Linked DNA regions of Ruegeria pomeroyi DSS-3. The main gene of each other region encodes a partner of the protein of the gene in region 2 in a complex. Links are inferred from orthologs where the notes say so. Each region holds a gene or a part of one and is shown on either strand. Other genes may lie near its edges.

Region 1 (3,135 bases), 610 kb from region 2 along the record:
GGGCAACGCAATCGCCGGCGCGCTGGGTGGATTGGGTGGCGGTCAGCTTCTGGGCGGCCTGATGGGCGCGGGTGGCGCTGATCTTGGCGCCCTGGCCGGCAATCTGGTCGGGGGCGGTGTCGCCGGACTGGTGGTTCAACTGGTCGTGGGGCTGATCGTCAAGCGCCTGCGCGGCTGACCCCGCCACCGGGCCCAAGTGCTGCGACCTTCTCGGCAAGGTCGATGAAATCACCCGCGATCACGTCCCAATCGCTCTGCGCGATCAGATCCCGCACCTGTCCCGGCCCATGCTCGGTTGGCCGGGGCACGAATGCGGTCCGCAGCCCCGCCGCCCGCGCCGCGATCAGATCGTCGTTATGGGCGGCCACCATCATCACCGCCTCGGGCGGCAGGCGCAGCGCCGCGCAAGAGGCTAGGTAGACCTCGGGCTGCGGCTTGTACCCGCGCGCGATATCAGCCCCCAGGATGCAGTCCCAGGGCAAGCCGGCATGGCGCGCCAGGCGGGTCATCAAGGCGATCGAGCCATTCGAACAGGGCGCGATGATCACCTCGCGCTTGAGCCGCGTCAGCCCCGCCACCACATCCGGCCAGGGATCGAGCTGTTCCCATGCCGCGTTCAGCAGCACGCGGTCGGGGATCTCGACCGCAAACGACCGCGCTACGGTGTCAAGGTTTTCCAGATGCAACTCGTCCAGCGCCACATAGCCCCGCGCGCCTTCCCGGACCCGCGCCATCGCCGGGTCGTACTGCGCGCGCCAGGCGGTCGCAAACGCCTCGGCCTCAACGCCGGGCACAGCGGCTGCAACCGCGCGCGACACGGAGCCGCGCCAGTCCACGCAGGTACCGAACACATCAAACAGACAGGCCTGGATCAAAGGTTTCATGCCCCTATCCTTGCGCCCGATCCCGAGGCTCATCAAGCCCTGACGGGCTTTCCTCGCCGATCAGCCCCTACCACTTCTTTCTGGTCGGAAATACTCCGGGGGAGCCGCCCGAAGGGTGGCGGGGGCAGCGCCCCCACCATTTTTTCGCGAAAAAATGGCCACAGAAAATCTGCGATTTTCTGGTCGCCCCGCCTCAGCCGCGCAGGATAGAACGGCCGGCATATTCGGCCACTTCGCCCAGCGCTTCCTCGATGCGGATCAGCTGGTTGTACTTGGCCAGCCGGTCCGAGCGCGCCAGCGAGCCGGTCTTGATCTGACCGCAATTGGTCGCCACCGCCAGATCGGCGATGGTGGCATCCTCGGTCTCGCCCGACCGGTGGCTCATCACATTGGTATAGCGCGCGCGATGGGCCATATCGACCGCCTTCAGCGTCTCGGTCAGCGAGCCGATCTGGTTCACCTTCACCAGCATCGAGTTGGCGCATCCCCTGGTGATCCCCTCGGCCAGGCGCGCCGGGTTGGTCACGAACAGGTCGTCGCCCACCAGCTGCACCTTGCCGCCCAGACGGTCGGTCAGCGCCTTCCAGCCGGCCCAGTCATCCTCGGCCATGCCATCCTCGATCGAGATGATCGGATAGTCGGCGACCAGAGCAGCCAGATAGTCGACATTCTCGTCGCTGGACAGGGTTTTGCCTTCTCCGGACAGCACATATTTGCCGTCCTTGAAGTATTCGGTCGCGGCGCAATCCAGCGCCAGATAGATATCCTCGCCCGGCTTGTAGCCAGCCTTTTCGATCGACTTCAGCACGAAATCCAGCGCTTCGCGGGTCGAGGCGATATTGGGCGCAAAACCGCCCTCATCCCCGATCCCCGTGCTCAGCCCGGCCGCCGACAGCTCTTTCTTCAGCGTGTGGAACACCTCGGCGCCCATGCGCACGGCGTCGCGGATGTCTTCCGCCGCCACCGGCATGATCATGAACTCCTGGATGTCGATCGGGTTGTCGGCATGCTCGCCGCCATTGATGATGTTCATCATCGGCACCGGCAGCACCCGGGCCGAAGTCCCGCCCACATAACGGTACAGCGGCTGCGCGGTGAAATCCGCCGCCGCCTTGGCCACCGCCAGCGACACGCCCAGGATGGCATTGGCGCCCAGGCGGCCCTTGTTCTCGGTCCCGTCCAGTTCGATCATCGCCGCGTCGATGGCGACCTGCTCGGTGGCGTCAAAGCCCACCAGCTCCTCGGCGATCTCGCCGTTGACCGCGGCCACCGCCTCCAGCACGCCCTTGCCCATGTAGCGGCTCTTGTCGCCATCGCGGCGCTCGACCGCCTCATAGGCGCCGGTCGAGGCGCCCGAGGGCACGGCAGCGCGGCCCATGGTGCCGTCTTCCAGAACCACGTCGACCTCGACGGTCGGATTGCCCCGGCTGTCCAGAATCTCGCGCGCGTGAATATCGATGATGGTGCTCATGAAATCGGTCCCCGACTCTGCAATTGGATTGCCGCTCTCATAGCAGCCGCGGGGCGAAAGTAAACCATGACTGCTATCGCTAACACGCGCAAAAACGCGCAGTTAGGGCTAACACATCCCTGTTTGCGCCAACAGCGTCCAGCCCGCGATCAGGCCGGCACCGCCGCCAGTTCCCGCGCCAGACGCCGTTCGCGCAGAAATGTATAAAGCCCCGAGCCGATGATCAGCGCCCCGCCCGCCAGGGTGGGCCAGTCGGGCCGTTCGCCAAAGACCAGCACTCCGGCAAGCAACGAGAACAACAGCCGCGTATAGCGGAACGGCGTCACGACCGAGGCCTCGCCCACCCGCATCGCGGTGACGATGCCGTAATAGCCCAGAACCCCGAACAGGATCGCGCCCGCATAGGGACCCCAATGGCCCGGCTCGACGGGGACCAGCGCGGTTCCCGAGACCAGCAGTATCCCGGCCCCTCCAAGGATCAACGCCAGATAAGCCTGAAACGACACCACCGCCGAGGCCACATGCGCGTCGATCCGCCGGGTGATCAGATCGCGCGCCGCCACGCTGATGACCGAGGCCACGACAAGAAGCTGCGCAGGCTGGAACCCGGCCATGCCGGGGCGGATGATCATCAGAACGCCGACAAAGCCGACCGTGATGGCGCTCCAGCGGCGCCAGCCCACCTGCTCGCCCAGAAACAGCGCCGCCCCCATCGTCACCACCAGCGGCATCGCCTGGAACACGGCCGCAACGGTGGACAGATCGACCAGCGACAGAGCG
Region 2 (6,383 bases):
CAGCGGTTGCGCCCGCTGATAGGCCCGGAACCGAGTAAAGACCTGCGCTGCCACCTCATGTTCGATCGGGATCGAGAACAGGGTGCGGAAAATCACATCCGCCGCCGCGTGGCTGGTGACCTCTTCGATCTCGGTCTCCTGCCCGGCCTGTGCCGCCAGCCGGTTCACCGCCGCCTCGGACGCCGCCCACATGGCGGGAAAGGTATCGCGCAGGCGCCCGCCCTCGAATGCTGGGTCGATGATGCGTCGCTGGCGTTTCCAGGTCTCGCCATTGGTCAGAAAGACAGAATTGCCCAGCAGCGGCCGCAACCCCTCGCTGATGCGGTTGGATTTGGGAAAATCGTCGGGCCGCCCTTTCAGCACCGTGTCCACCAGATCGGGCTGGTTCACCAGGTAGGACCGGAAGAAGGGCGTGCGGAACTCGGCCATCCAGGCCCGGTACAGCCGTGCTGGCTGCGCCGACAGCAGGTCCTGGCGGAACAGTCTGAGATAGCGCCAGAGCGAGACCTTGTCCGGGCGCGCGGGGGGTTTGGGCGGGATCATGATGCGCCCATATCGGTATATTTGCTCACCGCCCGCTCGATCCGCGATTTCGACGGCGCCCGGTCGCGATAGCGCGCGGCCAGCGTCTGCGGCCCGGCAGTGATGCGGAAATAGTCGTAATCCCCCACCTGATCGAAGGCGCAGAGGTACTGGAAATGCAGCCGGAAGAAACGCCAGCGCAGCTCGGCCCAGCGGGCCGGGCTCAGCGTCTTGGTAAAGGCCGCCGACAGCACCAGCGGCCAGCGCTTGCCCGTCGCCGGGGCAACGCCGCTGACCGAAACCGGATCACACAGCGCGAAGGCGCAGCCATCGCCCGGCGCCGAGACATCGACCCAGGCCAGCTCGTCGCGGGTGCACAGGTAATGCAGATCGGCGCGCAGCCGCTGCGCCTCGGGCAGGAAGGACACCATCGGCACCACCTGCCCCAGCGTCAGAAACCCCAGCGCCGGACCATCGGCCGGCACCCGGCCTGCCCGGATCAGATCGGCCAGCACCGACACGCCCACATGCGCGCCCGAGGAATGGCCCACCACCAGCACCTCGTCCGCATCGCTGGCCAGTGCCCCGGCGATCCGCTCGGCAAAATCGCCGATCCGCGCCTCCAGCTCGGGCGGGTTGGCACCGCGCCAGCGCGCCGAATAGGCATAGTCATGCATCAGGTAATAGGCAAAGAACGTGCCGTCCTTGGAACGGAACCAGCGCAGCAGATAGACCCCCGCGCCCGCGCCCACGCCCATCCCGGCCAGTGCGGCAAGCGGCCATCCGGTCAGCCCGCCCAGCCGCCAACCCAACCAGACCAGAAAGAGCGCGGCGAACAGCTGCGCCAGCAGCATCCCCACCGGGTAAAGCGCGGCGATCACCGGACCTTTCCTCAATCGCATCAGCCGCCACAGAACGCCCGAGGCAATATAGGTCCAGGCGGTACGCGCAAGTTGCGCATAGGTGGCCGGGATCGTGTTCGACATGCTGCCGCGCACGATATCGGACCAGACCAGCACTTCTACATCCGCCGCAACCTCGGCACCGTCCTGCTCAGACCTGACATGCCAACCATAGGGGCCCTTGGTGGTCTTGGGTTTCAGCGTAACCGAATAGCCCGAGATCCGCGCCTGCTCGGCGCTTTCCTTGCGATAAAGCTCGCGGTAGCGGCGGGGATGAATCGGGTCATAGCCGGGGATATAGAACACCCGGCGCCGGCGGACCTGACCTGCGGATGGGACACTGCTCATGGCTCGACCTCTTTGGTCGCAGCCTAGCGCATCACTGGGGCAAGATTAAGCCCAAGCGGTGACAATCCTGCTGCTTCTTTCTGGTTGCAGATACTCTCGGGGGGCGGCGGGCCAACGGCCCGACGGCGGGGGGGCAGACAGCCCCCCGGCCCCGCTCAGCCCAGTTCCGCCAGCGCCGGGAAGGCCTCGAGCAGCCACCAGCTGAACTGGGTGAACAGGCCAGTGACCAGCATGATGCCGACAAACAGCAACAGCCCGCCCATCACCTTTTCGATCAGGCCCATATGCGGCTTGATCCGGTTCATCAGCGCCATCGAGCGGCTGAGGAACATGGCCGCAAGCAGGAAGGGAACCCCCAGACCCGCCGCATAGACACCCAACAAAAGCGTGCCGCGCGCCACCGAGGCCTCGGACGCCGCCAGCGACAGGATCGCACCCAGCTGCGGCCCGATACAGGGCGTCCAGCCAAAGGCAAAGGCCAGCCCCAGCACATAGGCGCCAAACACCGATCCCCCGGCATCGCCGGTCTGCATCCGGGCCTCGCGATCCAGCAGCGGAATGCGAAAGACGCTCAGAAAGTGCAGGCCGAATACGATGACCACCACGCCCGACACCTTGGCAAACAGTTCCTGATTGGACAGCACAAAGGCGCCAAAGGCCGAGGCGGTAAAGCCCAGGAGCAGAAAGACGGTCGACAGACCCAGCACAAAGAACAGTGCCGCCAGCGTCGCCTTGCGCCGGGCGGCGGCCTGATCCTGGATCTCGCCCAGGGTGACCCCGCTCATATAGGCCAGATAGGGCGGCACGATGGGCAGCACACAGGGGCTGAGAAAGCTGACGATCCCACCAAGGAGCGCCACGAACATGGCGGGCAAAAGCCCCGCGTCGATGATTTCTAATTCGAACATGACCTGCACATAGGTGATCGCGCGGGCAAGGTCACGAGGCCATGCGGTCACATCCTCGTGGCCGTGTTGTAGCAATGTCGCGCCCGGCGCTGGACAGGCGCGCGGCCCGGGCGTATCTGCGGGGCATGACCGACGATTTCGAGACCCTCGACGCGCTGGGGCTGCTGTGTCCCCTGCCCGTGCTCAAGGCCCGCAAAAGGCTGAAATCCATGGCGCCCGGCGCGGTGCTGCGGCTATTGGCCGACGATCCGGCAGCAGTGGTGGACGTGCCCCATTTCTGCGCCGAGGCCGGCCATGCGCTGATTGGCCAGGACGAGGCGCCGGACCACCAGATATACCTGATCCGCAAGGCGGATTGAAAAAGGCGGGTCCTGGGACCCGCCTTTTTTGTTTATTGACCCAGCGACCACCAGCCGCGCCGTTTCGGCTTCGGCGGGCCATCGGGTTCCGCCTCGGCCTCGGCAACCGCCATCTCGGGCGCTGCCGGCTCTGCCTGAGCCACTTCCGGTTCAGGCGCCGCTTCCGGCTCTGCCGGGGCCGCTATGGCATCCTCGGCGGGCTGCGCCGCCTCGTCCACAACCGTCTCGGCCACTGCCTCGGGCGCTGTTGCCTCGACGGCGGTTGCAGGCTCGGCTTCGACGCTTTCCGCTGCCGGGGCCTCGGCCGCTACGCTTGCCTCGGCAGCCTCGGCGGGCGCCTCGGCCTTTTTGCTGCGGCTGCGCGGTTTGCGCGGCTTGGGCGTTTTCTTGACCGGCGCGGCCTCAGCCTCGGCATCCGCCTCGGCCGGGGTTTCGCCAGCGTCGCCCTCAACGGCAGGGACATCCGCGCTTGCCATCGCGTCGGCAGGCGCCTCGGCAGCCGCTTCGGCCTTGACCGGTTTCTTGCGCGTGCGGGTGCGCTTTCTCGGGGTCTTGGCCGGAGCTTCAGCTTCAGCCTCAGCCTCAGCCACGGCTTCAACCTCGGCTTCGCCGCCCTCGGCCGCTGCGGGTTCCGCCTCGGCCTCGGTCACGGCTGCGTCTTCGGCTGCCTCGGGCGCGGCATCCGCCGCATCCTCGGCCGCCTCGTCACCGATCTCGCCACTGTCGCCGTCGGCCGTGCTGTCCTCGCCACCATTGCCGCCGTTCTTGCGCCGACGCCGCCGACGCCGTTTCCGCTTGGGCTTGCCGTCGCCGTCCCCTTCGCCAGCGGTCTCGCCGCGGGGTTCGGTCCGGACCTCTTCGGCCTCGTCCTCTTCCTCGAAGGCCTCGTCGGCGTCGATCTGGTCCATCAGCCGCGAGTCCACCGAAACCACCGGCGCCTGCACCTGAGGCACCGAGCGGGTGGCGGTCTTGAACTTCTCAAGGCTGAAATCGGGGCTGACCAGATGCGCATCGCCCTCGATGCGCACGCTCAGACCATAGCGCGCCTCGATCTGCGCGATATGTTCGCGTTTCTGGTTCATCAGGTAGTTGGCGATGCCCACCGGGCAGCGCACCAGCACCTCGCGCGAGCGGCGGCGGGTGCCTTCCTCCTCGATCTGGCGCAGGATGCTCAGCGCCATGTTGTCGTCCGAGCGGATAAGGCCGGTGCCGTGGCACGAGGGGCACGGCTGGGTGGTGGCCTCGATCATGCCGGGGCGCAGGCGCTGACGCGACATTTCCATCAGGCCAAAGCCCGAGATCCGGCCCACCTGGATGCGGGCACGGTCGGTCTTCAGCTTGTCCTTCATCCGTTTCTCGACGGCGGCATTGTTCTTGCGCTCGTCCATGTCGATGAAGTCGATCACGATCAGACCGGCCAGGTCGCGCAGGCGCAGCTGGCGGGCCACCTCTTCGGCGGCCTCGAGATTGGTCTTGAGCGCGGTTTCCTCGATCGAGCCTTCCTTGGTGGCCCGGCCTGAGTTCACGTCGATGGCCACCAGTGCCTCGGTCACGCCGATCACGATGTAACCACCGGATTTCAACTGCACCGTCGGGTTGAACATCGAGTTCAGATAGCTTTCCACCTGGAAGCGCGCGAACAGCGGCAGCTGATCCTCATACCGCTGCACGTTCTTGGCGTGGCTCGGCATGATCATCTTCATGAAGTCCTTGGCGATGCGGTAACCGCCTTCGCCCTCGACCAGAACCTCGTCGATGTCGCGATTATAGAGGTCGCGGATCGAGCGTTTGATCAGGTCGCCTTCCTCATAGATCTTGGCCGGCGCGATGGATTTCAGCGTCAGTTCGCGGATCTGCTCCCACATGCGCTGGAGGTATTCATAGTCGCGCTTGATCTCGGCCTTGGTGCGCTTGGCGCCCGCCGTGCGCACGATCAGGCCCGCGCCCTGGGGCACGTCCATCTCGGCGGCGATCTCTTTGAGTTTCTTGCGGTCGACCGCATTGGTGATCTTGCGGCTGATGCCGCCACCGCGCGCGGTGTTGGGCATCAGGACGCAATAGCGGCCCGCGAGGCTGAGATAGGTGGTCAGCGCCGCGCCCTTGTTGCCGCGCTCTTCCTTCACGACCTGCACCAGCATCACCTGGCGCACCTTGACCACTTCCTGGATCTTGTACTTGCGCGCACGCGGCTTGCGGGCCGGGCGCAGATCCTCGGCATCGTCCTCTTCGGCGATGGATTCGATGCTGTCATCCTTGGAGGCGGCATCGGCCTTGCCGCGCCGGGGGCGCGGGGCGTCTTCGCCGTCATCCTCATCCTCGTCATCGGCCTCGTCGGCGCGATCCTCGGTGTTGTCCTGCGCGGTTTCACCGTCAGTTTCGGTCGTGTCGGTGTCCTCGGCCGCATCAGCAGCCTCATCCGCCGCCTGATCCGCCGTCTGATCCACCGTCTCATCGGCGCCGTCCTCGGGCTCTTCCACTGGCGTCTCGGCGACGCGCTCCATCGGCGAGCTGCCTTCGATCAGGTCGATATCGTCGCGATCATCGCCCTCGTCGAGGTCGATCGTCTCCATGCCGCTGATCTCGGTCTCGCTCACATCCATGGTCTCGACCGGATCGGAGGAGCGCAGGCTTTCGGCCTTGCTGCGCGAGCGGCTGCGGCTGCGCTTGGGTTTGGAGCGGGATTTACCGCCTTCCTCATCCTCGTCGCGCGCCTTCTGCGCCTCGGCATAGGCGCGCTCTTCCTCCATCAGCGCCTGACGGTCGGCGACGGGGATCTGGTAGTAGTCGGGATGAATTTCCGAGAAGGCGAGGAACCCGTGACGGTTGCCGCCGTAATCGACAAATGCCGCCTGGAGCGAGGGTTCGACCCGGGTGACCTTTGCCAGATAGATATTGCCAGCTAGCTGGCGTTTGTTTTCGGACTCAAAATCGAATTCCTCGACCTTGTTGCCGTCGACCACCACGACGCGGGTTTCCTCCGCGTGGGTGGCATCAATGAGCATCTTCTTTGCCATGTTTCCTTGGTGCACCGCGCAATGCGCAACCTCCCGGGCGGCAGAACCGTCCTAAGGGGGTCACGATTTGGCGGGTGTCTTGTCAGGGCGATTGGAGACGCCGCGCGGCAGAGATCGGCGTTTTGCCCCTCTGCTCGTCCACTCGAAAGTTGCGCGCGCGTCATCGCGGTTCTTCTCCGACAGGCCGGGCGTGTCCCGGGCCTGCCCATTTATTCCTGTCCCCCGGCAAGCGGGCGAAGGCATTACATTGCCCCGGTCAGGGGGCCAATCGGTCTGCTTTGTCTCCGGGATCTGTGCCAGCGGGGGCAGAGCAGCGAAACTCTAAAGGGT
Region 3 (3,124 bases), 1.6 Mb from region 2 along the record:
TCCAGTTCCCCCATGGTGTGTGCGGAATCGAGCTCGCGCCAGCGTTGCCAGCCGAGAACGATGATCGCTTCTTGAATCGGCACTGCATTCAAGTGACGCAGACGCGCACAGCCTAGAAAGGCGCGGCATTTCTCCAGCGTGTCCTGCCAGGGATCACCGCTGGTACCGGCGGCCCGGACGATTGCGGCGACCTTGGCGGCCTGCTGTTCATAACAGGAGGCATAGAGCGCCTCCTTGCCCGAAAAATGATGATAGAGAGCGCCTTTGGTCGCACCGGCTCTGGCGGCGATATCCGAAAGCGAGGTTTTGGCAAAACCCTGCTGTGAAAACATCCGGGCTGCCGCGTCCAGCAAAAGCTGGCGCGTCGCGGCCGCGCTTTCTTCTCTGCGGTTTTGTGTTGGCATGTTTCTGCGCCGCGCTCCTTGATTCGCATACCAAAGGTATTTCAAATACCTCTGGTATGTCAAACTCCGAAGCTGCGCCGCATCACCCTCGGCGAATTGCGGACACCCATTCGGTAGGAAACCGCAAGACCCACAGAGATCAATACCGCAGGCAAAAGACACAACCGCGATTTAGCCCAGCCCAAAAAAGAAGCCCCGGCACAGGGCCGGGGCTTCCACTAGCGCGAGAAGAATTAGGCTTATTCCGCCTCAGAGGCTTCTTTCTTCTCCGGAACGATCTCTTCGCCGGTTTCCTGATCGACAACCTTCATCGACAGGCGCACCTTGCCGCGATCGTCAAAGCCCAAGAGCTTGACCTTCACTTCCTGGCCTTCCTTCAGAACGTCCGAGGGATGGTTCAGGCGGCGGTTTTCGATCTGGGACACATGCACCAGACCGTCGCGCTTGCCAAAGAAGTTCACGAAGGCGCCGAAATCGACGATCTTCACGACCTTGCCGGTATAGACCTGACCCTCTTCGGGCTCGGCCACGATGGACCAGATCATGTCATAGGCCTTCTTGATCGAGTCGCCGTTGGGCGAGGCGATCTTGATGATGCCATCGTCGTTGATGTCGACCTTGGCGCCCGACACTTCGACGATCTCGCGGATCACCTTGCCGCCCGAACCGATCACTTCGCGGATCTTGTCGGTGGGGATCTGCATGGTCTCGATGCGCGGTGCGTGGACCGAGAAGTCGGCAGCGCCGGACAGCGCCTTGTTCATCTCGGCCAGAATGTGCATCCGGCCATCCTTGGCCTGCGACAGGGCTTTCTCCATGATCTCGGGCGTGATGCCCGCGACCTTGATGTCCATCTGCAGCGAGGTGATGCCGTTTTCGGTGCCCGCCACCTTGAAGTCCATGTCACCCAGGTGGTCTTCGTCACCCAGGATGTCGGTCAGAACCGCATAAGAGCCGTCGTCTTCCAGGATCAGGCCCATGGCCACACCGGCAACGGCGGATTTCAGCGGCACGCCCGCATCCATCATCGACAGCGACCCGCCGCAGACCGATGCCATCGAGGACGAGCCGTTGGACTCGGTGATCTCGGACACCACGCGGATGGTATAGGGGAAGTCGGTCGGCGCCGGCAGCACCGCCTGAAGCGCGCGCCAGGCCAGTTTGCCATGGCCGATTTCGCGACGGCCGGGCGACCCCACGCGGCCAACCTCGCCCACCGAATAGGGGGGGAAGTTGTAATGCAGCAGGAAGTTGGATTTGAAGTTGCCGTGCAGCGCGTCGATGAACTGTTCGTCATCGCCGGTGCCCAGCGTGGTCACGACCAGACCCTGGGTCTCGCCCCGGGTGAACAGGGCAGACCCGTGGGTCCGCGGCAGCAGGCCGGTTTCGGCCACGATCGGACGCACGGTGGTGGTGTCACGTCCGTCGATCCGCTTGCCACCCTTGACCACGTCGCCGCGCAGAATGCCGGCTTCGAGTTTCTTCAGGGCCGAGCCGAGGTTGCCGTCTGCCAGCTGTTCCTCGGTCAGCGCGGCCTTGATGGCCTCGCGCGCGGCGGCTACGGCCGCGGTGCGCTCCTGCTTGTCGGTGATCGCGAACGCGGCGCGCATCTGCTCTTCACCGGCGGCTTTGACGGCGGCGTAGAGGTCGGAGTAATCCGGCGGGGTGAAATCGAACGGTTCCTTGGCGCATTGTTCGGCAAAGGAAACGATCAGGTCGACCACCGGCTGGATCTGTGCGTGCGCAAAGGTCACGGCGCCCAGCATCTCGGCCTCGGTCAGTTCATAGGCCTCGGATTCCACCATCATCACGGCGTCCTTGGTCCCGGCAACAACCAGGTCCAGACGCTGTTCGGGGTTCAGGCGCAGGTCCTGCATGTCGTCGACGGTCGGGTTCAGGACATATTCGCCATCGACATAGCCGACGCGGCAGCCTGCGATCGGGCCCATGAAGGGCACGCCCGAGATGGTCAGCGCAGCCGAAGCGGCGATCATCGCAACGATATCGGGATCGTTGACGAGGTCGTGCGAAAGCACGGTGCACATCACCAGCACTTCGTTCTTGAAGCCCGGCACGAACAGCGGGCGGATCGGACGGTCGATCAGACGCGCGGTCAGCGTCTCTTTCTCGGTCGGGCGCGCCTCGCGCTTGAAGAAACCGCCCGGCACCTTGCCGGCGGCATAGTATTTTTCCTGATAGTGAACCGTCAGGGGAAAGAAGTCCTGGCCCGGCTTCTGCTCACGGGCAAAGGTCACGTTGGCCATCACGCGGGTCTCGCCCAGGGTGGCGACCACCGAACCGTCGGCCTGACGGGCAATCTTGCCCGATTCCAGTGTCAGCGTTTCTTCGCCCCACTGCATCGATTTCGTCGTTACATCAAACATGTGCGTATCCTAGATGGGAGCACTCCCAGGCGTATCCCGGGTCTCCCGTTTCAATGGCGGCCCCATTGCCGCCGACCCCGTTATCATTTCCTTCACGGTGCCGGGGTCGGGGCACCACGTCTCAGATTTTGCGCCCATACATGAGTTTGGGCCGGATTAAAAGCGAAATGGCGCGCGCCACGGGATGCGGCGCGCGCCTTGGTGTCAACGGCTCAGACTGGGCGCACGATCAGTTGCGGCTGACCGTCCGAGGTGCAGTGGCTCGACCGGCCATCCCAGCCGATCACCCCGCTGACCCGTTGCCGCAGCGCCGAGAAACTGTCGAACCGGACCACA

Evidence for each region. The genes of interacting proteins can lie anywhere in the genome.
Region 1: the proteins of SPO_RS09620 (region 2) and eno are in contact, whole or in part, in a solved structure (PDB 2FYM), measured with the Escherichia coli proteins. The link is inferred for Ruegeria pomeroyi DSS-3 from one-to-one orthologs.
Region 3: the proteins of SPO_RS09620 (region 2) and pnp are in contact, whole or in part, in a cryo-EM structure (PDB 9QH0), measured with the Escherichia coli proteins. The link is inferred for Ruegeria pomeroyi DSS-3 from one-to-one orthologs.

The regions. Positions count from the first base shown.
Region 1 is NC_003911.12:2,623,602-2,626,736, forward strand. Bases 217-3,135 are described here. They hold eno (phosphopyruvate hydratase), read right to left. Parts: upstream 2,356-3,135; coding sequence 1,078-2,355; downstream 217-1,077. Other genes in these bases: SPO_RS12560 (haloacid dehalogenase type II), read right to left, coding at 217-884; SPO_RS12570 (DMT family transporter), read right to left, coding at 2,505-3,135. Outside these bases: SPO_RS12555 (hypothetical protein), read left to right, coding at 1-178; more of SPO_RS12560, read right to left, coding at 159-216. UniProt on the Escherichia coli protein: Catalyzes the reversible conversion of 2-phosphoglycerate (2-PG) into phosphoenolpyruvate (PEP). It is essential for the degradation of carbohydrates via glycolysis.
Region 2 is NC_003911.12:2,017,493-2,023,875, reverse strand. What follows is about bases 2,872-6,383. They hold SPO_RS09620 (Rne/Rng family ribonuclease), read right to left. Parts: upstream 6,054-6,383; coding sequence 3,072-6,053; downstream 2,872-3,071. Other genes in these bases: SPO_RS09625 (sulfurtransferase TusA family protein), read left to right, coding at 2,872-3,039. In the rest of the region: SPO_RS09640 (cytochrome P450), read right to left, coding at 1-543; SPO_RS09635 (hypothetical protein), read right to left, coding at 540-1,772; SPO_RS09630 (cytochrome c biogenesis CcdA family protein), read right to left, coding at 1,928-2,680; more of SPO_RS09625, read left to right, coding at 2,806-2,871. UniProt on the Escherichia coli protein: Endoribonuclease that plays a central role in RNA processing and decay. Required for the maturation of 5S and 16S rRNAs and the majority of tRNAs. Also involved in the degradation of most mRNAs.
Region 3 is NC_003911.12:3,590,610-3,593,733, forward strand. Bases 217-3,124 are described here. They hold pnp (polyribonucleotide nucleotidyltransferase), read right to left. Parts: upstream 2,789-3,124; coding sequence 644-2,788; downstream 217-643. Other genes in these bases: SPO_RS17160 (TetR/AcrR family transcriptional regulator), read right to left, coding at 217-449; SPO_RS17170 (glyoxalase superfamily protein), read right to left, coding at 3,001-3,124. Also shown: more of SPO_RS17160, read right to left, coding at 1-216. UniProt on the Escherichia coli protein: Involved in mRNA degradation. Catalyzes the phosphorolysis of single-stranded polyribonucleotides processively in the 3'- to 5'-direction. Also involved, along with RNase II, in tRNA processing.